DNA from 4 places in the Shewanella sp. AC34-MNA-CIBAN-0136 genome. Region 2 is predicted to be linked to each of the others. Evidence: predicted binding sites of a transcription regulator. Region 2 holds the regulator's gene; each other region holds the start of a gene.
What was found. The regulator sigma-54, encoded in region 2, starts transcription at its own class of promoters, with help from an activator protein. The targets are predictions, from matches to a motif close to GTTGGCACGNNNNTNGNNT.

Region 1: a site for sigma-54 is predicted at 1,642-1,660, ahead of AAEY94_RS01730 (CmpA/NrtA family ABC transporter substrate-binding protein). Genes of this name have one in related genera too.
Region 3: a site for sigma-54 is predicted at 1,750-1,768, ahead of AAEY94_RS07480 (DUF1328 family protein). Genes of this name have one in related genera too.
Region 4: a site for sigma-54 is predicted at 1,539-1,557, ahead of AAEY94_RS17360 (formate/nitrite transporter family protein). Genes of this name have one in related genera too.

Annotation. Positions count from the first base shown of each region.
Region 1 covers NZ_JBEOPJ010000001.1:399,372-402,563, forward strand. The annotation lists gene AAEY94_RS01730 (CmpA/NrtA family ABC transporter substrate-binding protein) at 67-1,452, opposite strand; gene AAEY94_RS01735 (sodium ion-translocating decarboxylase subunit beta) at 1,846-2,976, opposite strand; gene oadA (sodium-extruding oxaloacetate decarboxylase subunit alpha) at 2,986-3,192, opposite strand, start outside.
Region 2 covers NZ_JBEOPJ010000023.1:3,936-7,127, reverse strand. The annotation lists gene lptB (LPS export ABC transporter ATP-binding protein) at 1-489, shown strand, start outside; gene AAEY94_RS18385 (RNA polymerase factor sigma-54) at 632-2,116, shown strand; gene hpf (ribosome hibernation promoting factor) at 2,142-2,429, shown strand; gene ptsN (PTS IIA-like nitrogen regulatory protein PtsN) at 2,432-2,875, shown strand; gene rapZ (RNase adapter RapZ) at 2,872-3,192, shown strand, end outside.
Region 3 covers NZ_JBEOPJ010000006.1:23,910-27,101, forward strand. The annotation lists gene AAEY94_RS07470 (ArsJ-associated glyceraldehyde-3-phosphate dehydrogenase) at 1-340, shown strand, start outside; gene arsJ (organoarsenical effux MFS transporter ArsJ) at 346-1,563, shown strand; gene AAEY94_RS07480 (DUF1328 family protein) at 1,891-2,067, shown strand; gene AAEY94_RS07485 (hypothetical protein) at 2,147-2,341, shown strand; gene AAEY94_RS07490 (diacylglycerol kinase family protein) at 2,557-3,192, shown strand, end outside.
Region 4 covers NZ_JBEOPJ010000020.1:28,715-31,906, forward strand. The annotation lists gene AAEY94_RS17350 (hypothetical protein) at 1-430, shown strand, start outside; gene AAEY94_RS17355 (EcsC family protein) at 680-1,477, shown strand; gene AAEY94_RS17360 (formate/nitrite transporter family protein) at 1,759-2,682, shown strand; gene AAEY94_RS17365 (alpha/beta fold hydrolase) at 2,777-3,192, shown strand, end outside.

The DNA.
Region 1 (3,192 bases), on a different contig from region 2:
TCGCTCAATTAAGCGATTTTGTGCAATAGAATAAAGACTGTTCATCCAAGACTCCTTAACGGTTTGTTACAGCTTGTCGCCTTGCTTTAATCCAATTACAAATGAATTAATGTAAGCATTAGGCTTGCTGCCGTCATAAACTAAGTTATCAATAAAGTGAGTTTGCGGTGCTTTGAAACCGGTTTCTTTACTGAAATCTGGAAAGTCAGCTGCGGGGATGAGCTTATCGTCGATGAGTGATTGCGCGGCTTTAGCATAAATATCTGGACGATAGACTTTTGCGGCGATGTCTTTATACCAATCGTCAGATTTATCTTGTTCAATTTGGCCCCAACGGCGCATTTGAGTTAAATACCAAATCGCATCTGAGTAATATGGATAAGTTGCGTGATGCCTAAAAAATACATTGAAGTCTGGAACCGCGCGCTTATCGCCTTTTTCATATTCGAACGTACCCGTCATACTATTAGCAATCACCTCATAGTCAGCACCAACATAATTAGATTGAGACAGTATTTTTACCGCTTCTGGGCGGTTAGCATTGTTATTGTCGTCTAACCATTTAGCGGCGCGGATCAACGCACGAGTAAGGCGTATAGTGGTATTTGGATATTTTTCGGCAAACTCGGCTGTAATACCAAACACTTTTTCCGGATTATCTTTCCAAATTTCATAATCGGTCACCACAGGTACACCAATGCCTTTAAACACAGCTTGCTGATTCCAGGGCTCACCAACGCAATAGCCATTAATTGTGCCCGCTTCCAGTGTCGAGGGCATTTGTGGGGGCGGAGTTACCGACAGCAAAGCTTGTGCATCAATCTGCCCTGATGTATCTCCTTTATGAGGTGCGTAAAACCCAGGATGAATCCCACCAGCGGCTAACCAGTAACGCAATTCATAGTTATGTGTAGAAACCGGAAACACCATACCCATATTAAATGGCTTACCAGCCGCTTTAAATTCTTCTACTACGGGCTTTAGTGCATCAGCTTTAATGGGATGAACGGGAAAACCGTCTGCCTGTTTAGCAATGTGCGGCTTCATTTTGGCCCAAACGTCGTTTGATACCGTAATTGCGTTACCATTTAAATCCATCGAAAATGGGGTAATAATGTGCGCTTTAGTACCGTAACCAATTGTTGCAGCAATTGGTTGACCCGCTAACATGTGGGCCCCATCTAATCGACCATCAATCACACCATCGAGTAACACTTTCCAATTTGCCTGCGCTTCAATCGTGACGTATAAACCTTCTTCTTCGAAATAACCTTTTTCATAAGCAACCGCAATAGGTGCCATATCAGTTAATTTGATAAAACCAAACCTGAGCTCTTCTTTTTCAGGAAAGCCCACTTCGGCACTTACAGTGTTGATACACAAACTTGCCCCAATACTGACCCCCAGCAATAAAGACTTAATCTGCTGAGTTAACGATATTTTCCAGTTCATATTATTTCCCCGTGATGAAAATTGACAATAAAAAAAGGCGCTTCGGATATCCATTTAGGAATATCTCGATAGCGCCTTTGCTAAAATTGAATTTATTAAATATTATTTATCAGTCAGTTAGTTGTAAAATTGATAACCTGTACTGTCTAAAAAGACTGGATATGGCTCATCAAATATACAACCTTTGCTATCCATTTTTCATGCCAAAACATTAACAGGTTGATTTTGAATAACTTTAATTTTAACAATTAAATAACGTAATGCTACTACAGTGCAATAAAACAGTTTAAGTGCACCAATATGCATCAAAAGAGGTATAAGTAATTTTGTACCAGTAGATAAAAACAAAAAAGCCAACGCAAAGGCATTGGCTTTTGAATCATCTGGTAAGTTTTAGCCTAGTACTGCCAGCAAAACACCTGCAGCAACAGCACTGCCTAGCACACCTGCTACGTTAGGTCCCATAGCATGCATGAGTAAGAAGTTTTGGTTGTTAGCCTCTAAACCTACCTTATTCACTACTCGTGCAGCCATTGGCACAGCAGAAACGCCTGCTGCACCGATAAGTGGGTTAATTTTTCCGCCAGAGAGCTTACTCATTAATTTAGCCATCAATACCCCAGAAGCAGTACCAATACTAAACGCAACCGCGCCAAGGATTAAAATACCTAGCGTTTCGATACGCAGAAATTGATCTGCTGATAGCTTAGACCCAACAGCAAGACCTAAAAAGATAGTCACTATGTTGATTAACTCGTTTTGCGCCGTTTTCGATAAACGATCCACTACGCCCGATTCGCGCATTAAATTGCCCAAACAGAACATGCCAATTAATGGGGTTGCTGCAGGTAAAAATAAAATGGTTAACCCTAGCACCATCAGTGGAAAGATAATCTTCTCTTTCTTACTGACTTCACGCAATTGTTCCATTTTAATTTCACGTTCGGCTTTAGTGGTTAGCAGTTTCATGATCGGCGGCTGAATTAATGGCACTAACGCCATGTATGAGTATGCAGCAACAGCAATAGCACCTAACAATTCAGGCGCTAGTTTAGACGCTAAGAAAATTGCCGTTGGACCATCTGCTCCACCAATAATGGCAATAGCTGCAGCATCTTGCATACTAAACTCAAATCCTGGCACCCAATTTAAGGCAATAGCACCAAGTAAAGTGGCAAAAATCCCAAATTGCGCCGCTGCCCCTAACAATAGTGTTTTAGGGTTAGCAATTAGCGCACCAAAATCAGTTAATGCACCCACCCCCATGAAGATGAGCAATGGGAATACCCCAGTCTCAATCCCGACATGGTAAGCGTAATACAGTAAGCCACCTTCATCGGTAAAACCTGCATTAGGAATGTTGGCTAATATGGCGCCAAATCCGATAGGTAATAACAATAACGGTTCAAATCCTTTAATTATCGCTAGAAATAACAATAAACAACCAACAGCCATCATTAGCAGTTGGCCACCAGTAAAGTTAGCGACACCCGTTTCAGCCCAAAAAGCCAATAATCCTTCCATTTCGACCTCTTATGCTAATGACAACAATGTTGAACCTACAGTTACACTGTCACCCTGCTTAACCGCTAACTGAGTTACAACACCATCTTGTTGAGCACGAATTTCGGTTTCCATTTTCATCGCCTCCAGGATAATGATCACTTCACCGGTTTTAACCGCTTGACCATTACTGACTAACACTTTGAAAATATTTCCCGATAACGGCGCGGCCATGGT
Region 2 (3,192 bases):
ATAGGTTACTTACCACAAGAAGCCAGTATTTTCCGCAAGCTCACCGTTTACGACAACATAATGGCCGTACTGCAAACTCGCAAAGAGCTCAGCACAGACCAACGTATTGAACAGCTTGAGCACCTACTCGAAGAGTTCCACATTACTCACATACGCGACAGCCAAGGCATGTCGTTATCGGGTGGTGAACGTCGTCGTGTTGAAATTGCGCGCGCTTTAGCTGCTAATCCAAAATTTATTTTGCTTGATGAGCCCTTTGCTGGTGTTGATCCTATTTCGGTCATCGACATTAAAAAAATCATCCAACAACTTAAAAACCGCGGTTTAGGGGTATTAATTACCGACCATAACGTACGTGAAACGCTAGACGTTTGTGAGCGAGCCTATATCGTTAGCCAGGGTAATTTAATTGCCGAAGGCACACCAGATGAGATATTAAGTAATCAACAAGTTCGAGCTGTGTACTTAGGTGAACAATTCAAGCTATAGTTACTTTACTGGCCTTTTAGTCTAGCTAACTCATTTCATTGAACGATACCTAAACAACGTTAAATGTCATTGATGTTTATGGCAATCTATTACAGTTCGAGATTGTCATTTTTATGGAAAATCATCTAGGGATAAGCGGTAAATGAAAGCGTCACTCCAACTTAAAATGGGTCAACACTTAACCATGACCCCACAATTGCAGCAAGCCATTCGCTTACTGCAATTATCGTCATTGGAGCTACAGCAGGAAATCCAACAAGCATTAGATTCAAATCCATTGCTTGAAATAGAAGATGAGTTTTCTGAAGCAAAAGACTCCTTAAAAGAAAACCGCGACCAAGCGGATACAGACTTTAGTGACAACAGTATTGTTAATGTCGAAAAAGACACTTCCACCGTCGACATAGCAGAATCCATGACCAAAGAAACCATGGATGATTTAGCCATGGATACCACATGGGATGAAGTATACACAGCCTCACCTATGTCAGGTTCAGGCAGTGCAAGCATGCGCGATGACGACATGCCCTTTCAAGGTGAAACTACTGAAGGTTTGTACGAACACTTAGAATGGCAAAAAAATCTCACTCCATTTTCAGACACAGATCTCGCCATTGCCACCGCCATTATTGATGCCATTGATGAACGCGGTTATCTAACCCAAAGTACCGAAGATATTCTCGAAGCCATGGGTGATGAAAATGTGGAACTCGATGAGGTTGAAGCGGTATTAAAACGCGTTCAACACTTTGACCCTGTGGGTGTTGCTGCACGTGATTTAAGTGAATGCCTATTTATTCAATTAGCGCAATACTCTAACGACACACCCCATATCGATAATGCCCGTTTGTTAATTAAAGGCTATTTAGAGTTAATTGCTGGCCGTGATTTCAGATTATTGATGCGAAAAACAAAACTAAAAGAAAATGAGTTACGTGACGCAATCACTCTAATCCAGACACTCAATCCTCGTCCGGGCTTATTAATTACCCCCATGGATGATGAATACGTGATTCCCGATGTCACAGTATTAAAGAAAAATGGCCGTTGGGTAGTAGAGTTAAACCCAGACAACATGCCTAAAATTGGTGTTAATCAGCAATATGCAGCCATGGCTAGAGGCAGTAAAAACCCGTCGGATAGTCAATTTATTCGAGGCCATCTGCAAGAGGCTAAATGGTTTATTAAAAGTATTGAAAGCCGTAATGATACTTTACTTAAAGTGGCAAATTGCATTGTGCAATTTCAGCAAGGCTTTTTTGAATATGGCGAAGAAGCCATGAAGCCTATGGTGCTCAATGATATCGCTGAAGCTGTAGAAATGCATGAATCGACCATTTCACGAGTCACCACACAAAAATATATGCACACCCCTCGAGGTTTATTTGAACTAAAATACTTCTTCTCTAGCCATGTCAGTACTGACGATGGCGGGGAATGCTCATCAACGGCCATTCGTGCTTTTATCAAAAAGCTGGTTGCCGCAGAAAACCAGAAAAAACCACTGAGTGACAGTAAAATGGCTCAGCTTCTGGCAGAACAGGGCATAAACGTTGCTCGTCGTACGATAGCAAAATACCGTGAAGCAATGATGATCCCGCCCTCAAACCAACGTAAGAGTTTATAACCTACTAGGCAATGGAGGATTTTTTATGCAAATAAGTCTGACTGGACGTCATGTCGAAATAACAGAATCTTTACGTGAATACATCCACAGTAAATTTTCAAAGCTTGAACGACACTTCGATCAGATCCATAATGTACACGTTGTGCTCAATGTAGAAAAATTACAACAAAAAGCAGAAGCCAAAATCAACATTAATGGCGCAGAAATTTTTGCAATGTCAGAAAGTACTGATATGTATGCTGCAATAGACGCCCTGATCGATAAACTCGACCGTCAGGTAATTAAACACAAAGAGAAGAATACAAAACACTAACGATGGAACTTTGTACCATTCTGCAGCCGGAATGCACTACCTGTGCCACACCGGGCAGTAAGAAAAAAGTACTGGAACTCATCAGCAATTTAGTCGCTGCCCAGTACCCAACCCTGTCTTCGCAAGAGGTTTTTGAAAGCCTGTTAGCGAGAGAGAAAATGGGTAGCACAGGTATAGGAAATGGCATTGCGATACCTCATGGTAGATTAACGACCATCGATCACCCTATCGCGATATTTATTAAATGTGAAGAAGCCATTGCCTTTGATGCAATCGATAAGCAACCCGTGGATCTTTTATTTGCTTTGTTAGTACCTGCAGACCAGTGCCAACAACATTTAGGCACGTTATCGAGCATGGCCCAAAAGTTAAGCGATAAGCAAATATTGAAACAGCTTCGTAAAACTCACGACGCAACAGAACTTTATCAGGTTATTACTGCATGAAACTAGTTATAGTATCGGGACGTTCAGGCTCAGGGAAATCCGTTGCCCTGAGAGTATTAGAAGACCTAGGATATTATTGTGTTGATAATTTGCCTTTACCACTCATTGGCACATTATTAGCCCAGCTTAAAGGCAGTAATGATTTGGTTGCGATTAGCGTTGATGTTCGTAACATTGCAGAACAAGGTAAAGTGCTTCAAGACCAATTGGCACTACTTGAGAATGACACTGAAATTATCAGTTTCTTTTTAAATTCCAATGACAAAGTATTGCTTAAACGTTACAGCGAAACACGTCGATTACACCCGTTATCTAAA
Region 3 (3,192 bases), on a different contig from region 2:
AGGTAAGTTAAATGGTCATGCGATACGGGTACCGTTAGCCAATGCGTCACTCACCGATTGCGTATTTGAAGTGACTCGTGGAACAACGGTTGAAGAAGTAAACCAACTATTGAAGCAAGCAGCTGATACTGAACTGCAGGGCATCATGGGTTATGAAGAACGCCCATTAGTGTCGGTAGATTATAAAACCGACCCACGCTCAAGCATTATCGATGCGTTGTCGACCATGGTGGTGAATGATACCCAAGTGAAACTGTATGTGTGGTACGACAACGAGTGGGGATACGCTAATCGTACCGCTGAGCTCGCCCGCAAAGTCGGCTTAGCAGACAAGGAATAAGCTTCATGGGGCTGGATACATTGCGTACCTTATCACCATCGATAAAACAGTACTTATTGATTACCGGTAATTACTGGGCATTTACCTTAACCGATGGCGCTTTGCGTATGCTGGTGGTGTTGTATTTCCACCAATTGGGTTACAGCCCGTTAAATATTGCGATGTTGTTTTTGTTTTATGAGATTTTTGGTGTCGTGACTAATCTTGTTGGTGGTTGGTTAGGCGCACGGCTTGGCCTAAATAACACTATGAATATTGGCTTAGGCCTACAAATAGTGGCACTAGTTATGCTAACTGTATCTGCTGACATGCTAACCGTCATGTACGTTATGGCTGCTCAGGCGCTGTCGGGCATCGCCAAAGATTTGAATAAAATGAGCGCCAAAAGCGCCATTAAAACCTTAGTGCCCGCAGATGCAGAAGGTAAGCTTTACCAATGGGTTGCGTTGTTAACGGGCTCTAAAAATGCCTTAAAAGGAGTGGGATTTTTTTTAGGTGGTGTGTTACTCACAAGCCTAGGGTTTAGAGGCGCCATTATTTTAATGGCCACGTTATTAGGCATTGTATGGTTATGTAGTTTAGTGACCTTAAAAGATGATTTAGGCAAAGCGAAAAACAAACCCAAATTCAAAGACATTTTTTCTAAAAGTCAGGCAATTAATTTATTGTCGGCGGCGCGGATGTTTTTGTTTGGCGCAAGAGATGTATGGTTTGTGGTGGCATTACCGGTATTTTTAGCCACAACTTTTGGCTGGGATCATTGGTGGGTTGGTAGCTTTATGGCTAGCTGGGTGATTGGTTATGGTGTGGTGCAATCCATTGCACCTTATTTCACCGGTAAACGACAGGGAAAAGTGCCGAGCGGCCGAGCTGCTTTTACATGGGCAACTTATTTACTACTCATTCCTGCCGCGATTGCAGTCGCACTACATGCCGATTTTTATGTGCTAGAAAGTGTCGTCATCGGTTTATTAATGTTTGGCGCGGTGTTTGCGATTAACTCATCACTGCATAGCTACTTAATTGTTAGCTATGCTGGCAGTGATGGCGTGTCACTGGATGTGGGCTTTTACTATATGGCCAATGCCATGGGAAGGTTGATTGGAACGATACTGTCAGGTTGGGTCTATCAAGCCTATGGCTTAGAAGCTTGTTTATGGATATCGAGTGGTTTTATAGCTCTTGCTGCCTTAATTTCACTTAAGTTGCCTCATAAAAGGTAAGCCATTACAGCCGCTAGATGCATTTTTGTTTACACATCGATATTTCGTTATCTAACCGTGATAGCCTGAAACTCTTACCGTATCATCGGTAAAAATTGCCTGCTCATCTATGGCTTTTTCATTACTGATTTTCTTGCTTTAAATTTTAAAATCATAAAAATCATAGTCTTATGGCTTTTTTTAAAAGTTGGCATGATGCTAGCTTTAACTAATACATAGTCGTGGTGTGAATCGTTAATTTTTACGATAGAGATAAGATATTTGTTTCAATCGTCAGCGTAAATTCAACGCACATCACAATGTAAACCGTACACCAAGGAGGTTTTTATGTTGGGCTGGACATTAATGTTTTTAGTGATAGCCGTTATAGCGGGTCTATTGGGGTTTACTGGTATTGCTGGTGCAGCAGCAGGTATCGCGAAAATTATTTTCTTTATTTTTATTGTGTTGCTAGTGATTTCGTTAGTAGCCAATGCGATTAGAGGCAAAGCTCCCCGAGGATAGTATTAACCCCTTACCTTAATCTAAGTTGAGGCTGCTTAAACAAGTTTATACGATTACAACCATCATCTAGGAGATGAATATGAATTTATTAAAACTACTGACAATGGCAAGTTTAATGGTGTTGTTAACGGCCGGTTTATCAGCATGTTCAGATAACAAAGCTGAAAATGCAGGTGAGAAAGTGGATGAAATGATCCAAGATGCCGGTAATGCAGTTGAAGATACATGTGAAGATGTTAAAGAAGGTATGAAAGCAGAAGATCCAGACTGCTAAGCATTATACCAATCACATTAACTATTTTATTTGTTTAAGTCGTTAAGTTTTACAACTCAAAATGCATTGTTCTAGGTAGAGTAACTCCATTTAAACCAATGTAAGTCGAAGTTGAATGTTTGACTGACGGCGACGTAATGACCAGATAGTTATTAAGATAAGTATTAGCCTAAGCAGCACACATGTGCTGCTTTTTTTACAACAGGAGGACCACAATGCTAACCCGTATTCATATTAAATATTACTATACTGTTGGCGCATTATTGGCTTTGTGCTTATGTGTGGCGCTTCCTTATGTGTTACTTAAGGTTATTTTTGCTTGGATTGCATTCTCTTTAGGGCTGGTGAGTTCAGCTTATTGGTTTAATAGCGCAGGCATTTTCCGAAAAAGCCAAGATGGCAGCATTCCTTGGTATATCAGTTGGAGTTTTGTTCCCTTTTTAATGGGGTGCCAGCTGTATAACGCCTGGGCAAGAAAGCACGACAAAGTGCCCGTAATCCAAAAAATAGATAAGCAGTTGTATTTAGCCTGCCGATTGTTTCCCAGTGATATTGACCGACTTAAGCATGAAAAAATTGATGCAATTTTGGATGTTACTGCCGAATTTGACGCATTAGAGTGGACCTTGTTTGATGAAAATATTGGCTATTTAAATATTCCCATATTAGATCACAGCGTACCGACTGTCGCGCAGTTAAATCAAGCCATTAATTGGTTACACACTCAAGTCAGTAATGGTAAAAATGTAGTAGTGCATTGCGCGCTAGGCCGGGGGCGTTCGGTGTTGGTATTAGCGGCTTATTTAGTCTGTCGTGAGAGAAATCGTAATGTTAATGATGTGCTTAAATCC
Region 4 (3,192 bases), on a different contig from region 2:
CTGTGATAGAGCCCCAGCCGATAAGCTTGAACGTATTGCATACGAGCTGGCCAATAGGCCCTCAAATTTTCCCGATGGTAAACCAACCGGTCACCACGGTGGCCCTTGGGCCGCGGCTAAATATTTACACCGCGATCCCAGCAAAGAAGTCATCGGCTGGGGCTGTGCCAATGACAACATGTGCGCAGAAGATGCAGCTATAAGTGATTTAAGACAAAAAGTGGGTAATGTCGTTGAATTACATCGAGGTAATGTAGATATTTCACACGCATATTTGAGGAAATATACCAAAAAGGGTCGTTTTGTGAATAAAATGAGCCCTTGTGTTTACTGTCGTGATAATTATGGCAGCGCGCTAAATGACACCACTGAAGGCGTGAGTAATTTGCCTAAAGAAGGTCGTGGCTATTTACCCGCGTTAGATAAATAATTCCTAGCAACATTTTTCCCATCATTTATGAAGTCCACAACACTATTTGTTTACCAAATTAACCTGAGCTGTCTAAGGCTAAAGCCGTGTCCGCTGTTTTGAATACAATGGCGCAGTGGGAATATTGTCGAATAAGCGCGTTAAGTTGATTTGCAACCAATGTCCTTTTACTTCAAATTGGTGATAAGCGCTTCTTGAGGTGCAAAACACAATCGCAGCACTACGTTACTTCACAACTAAGGGGGTTATTTGAATATTTCAGAATCACATAAAAAAGAGCTTTTAGTTGCTAAATCACTATTAGAAAATCCTGGTCTAGCGGTAAAAATAACTAATTTAATCGGTACCCCTATTGAGAAAGGGTTAGCGCTTCTACCGGATAACTGGAATAAAAATATCGCTAAAGTGACCGAAAAGTCGCTAATTAAAGCGTCTGAAGCGGCAATATTTACCATGAAAGATATTCCCGGAGAAGAATCGTCCAATCTTTGGCATAAATTAGGCGTTGCTGCGAGTGGTGGTGTGGGCGGTTTCTTTGGATTAGCTGCGATAGCGGTTGAACTTCCTATTTCGACATCAATCATGCTGCGTTCTATAGCTGATATTGCTCGTAGTGAAGGTGAGTTTATTACTACTCTAGAAACAAAAATGGCTTGTTTGGAGGTGTTCGCGCTGGGTGGCGAAAGTGATTTAGATGATGGTAGTGAATCGGGATATTTTGCAGTAAGAGCCGCCCTAGCAAAATCAGTATCTGAAGCCGCTGAGTTTATGGTCAAAAAAGGTATTACCGATGAAGCCGCGCCTATTTTAGTCAAACTTATTACTAAAATCGCTGAAAAATTTGGTGTTCAAGTGACTCAAAAAGCAGCGGCACAAGCTGTACCTGCTATCGGTGCGGCAGGCGGTGCCATAATCAATACTTTGTTTATTGATCACTTTCAAGATATGGCCCGAGGTCATTTTATTGTGCGAAAATTAGAGCGTATATATGGGTATGAAACTGTAAAAAGTGCTTATCAGTCGTTACCTAAAAATGGTAATCAATAACCATAATTCGTGAAATTAACCCGTTTTTATTCGGCTAGTAAATGACAAGTGTGCTTTGAATTTTGGCAATAATTTTGATTTGGATTTACTTATTCCATCGGTTAATCCTAGTAGAGGTTCAATAAGCATCGCAGTAGACCATCAATACATGACTTATTAATAATGTATTGATGGTCATTTGTGAGGCGGCAACGTTTGTTGAATTGATGATATAAAGCATCTATTCTTTATGTACTTAAATGGGACCTCAAGCTAAATTTAAGCCAGAAAAGGATATCAATATGACACTGCACGGACCGGAACAGACCGAAAATACCCAATCGACAATAACCAGTGATTCAAAGTGTGGCGACAAGGTTGAGAAGCGTGAAGTACGCGAGAGTCAGCCGACGCAACCAGAGATATCGCTGACAGGATCTGAGCGTGATGCAGTGATTGAACATGGCAGTCTTTCATCGCTTACGGTTTATTCTATTATTTTGCGTGAAGGCCAGGAAGAACTCGATCGACCGTTGATGTCGTTGTGGTGGTCAGGAATAGCGGCTGGTATCGGCATTTCAGCGTCTGTTTTGGCCGAAGGTATTATCCGCAGCAACATAGGCTCCGATCATCCTTATTTGTCTATCATCGAAAGCCTTGGCTACACTTTTGGTTTTGTCTTAGTCATTCTCGCAAGGCTGCAACTTTTTACTGAGAACACCATCACCGTGGTGCTGCCGCTACTCGCTAACACCACAAAGCATCTTCTTGTTTGCACCGCTCGCTTATGGGGAATTGTGTTAGCAGCAAATTTTGTTGGCACGTTTTTCACGGCGGCAATTGTCGTGCACGGTAACATACTGACAGAAGACATCCTTACCGCTATCCTCCAGATATCTCGCCATGTTGCAGAGTTAACGCCTTCAGAGACATTAATGCGCGGCATACCAGCGGGCTTTTTTATTGCCGCACTGGTGTGGATGCTACCCTCGGCAAAAGGGTCTGAAGTGTTGGTCATTATTATGTTTACATGGCTCATTGCTGCTGGAGAATTTACTCACGTTATTGCCGGGTCTAATGAAATATTTAGTTTGGTACTTAATGGTGAAATGAATTTTTTTACTGCGTTGTCGCACCATATTGGCCCTATGTTAGTGGGTAACATCATTGGCGGTACAGGGCTGTTTGCGATGTTAGCTTATGGCCAAGTTCGACAAGAGATGTAGGTTTACGGTTGAAAAAAGCGAGGTTGTTTTCAATCAAAATGGCTGTCATGGTGCGTTTTGTTGTTTGTGAATGATTTATTTGAATGAGGGTAATATGAAGAAATTTTGTTTGGTATTAATGACGCTATTTGCGGTGGTATCACAGGCATTGGCTGCAAGTCCGGTTAAGTATAATAAAGAGTTAGATGGGTTTGATTATCCCTTTGAAGTTAAAACATTTAATGTTAACTCGCAAAATAAAGATTTAAAAATGCGTTATATGGATATTGGTGATAAAAATGCAGACAAAGTCATCGTGTTGTTGCATGGTAAAAATTTCTCAGGCTATTACTGGGAAAGGATTGCCAATGACTTGCTAAAAAGAAAATACCGAGTCGTTATTCCAGATCAAATCGGTTTTGGTAAATCTTCAAAACCAAATGCTTATCAGTATAGTTTCGGCCAATTAGCTTTAAATACCAAGTTATTATTGGACAGTTTAGATGTCAAAAAATTTGATCTTGTTGGTCA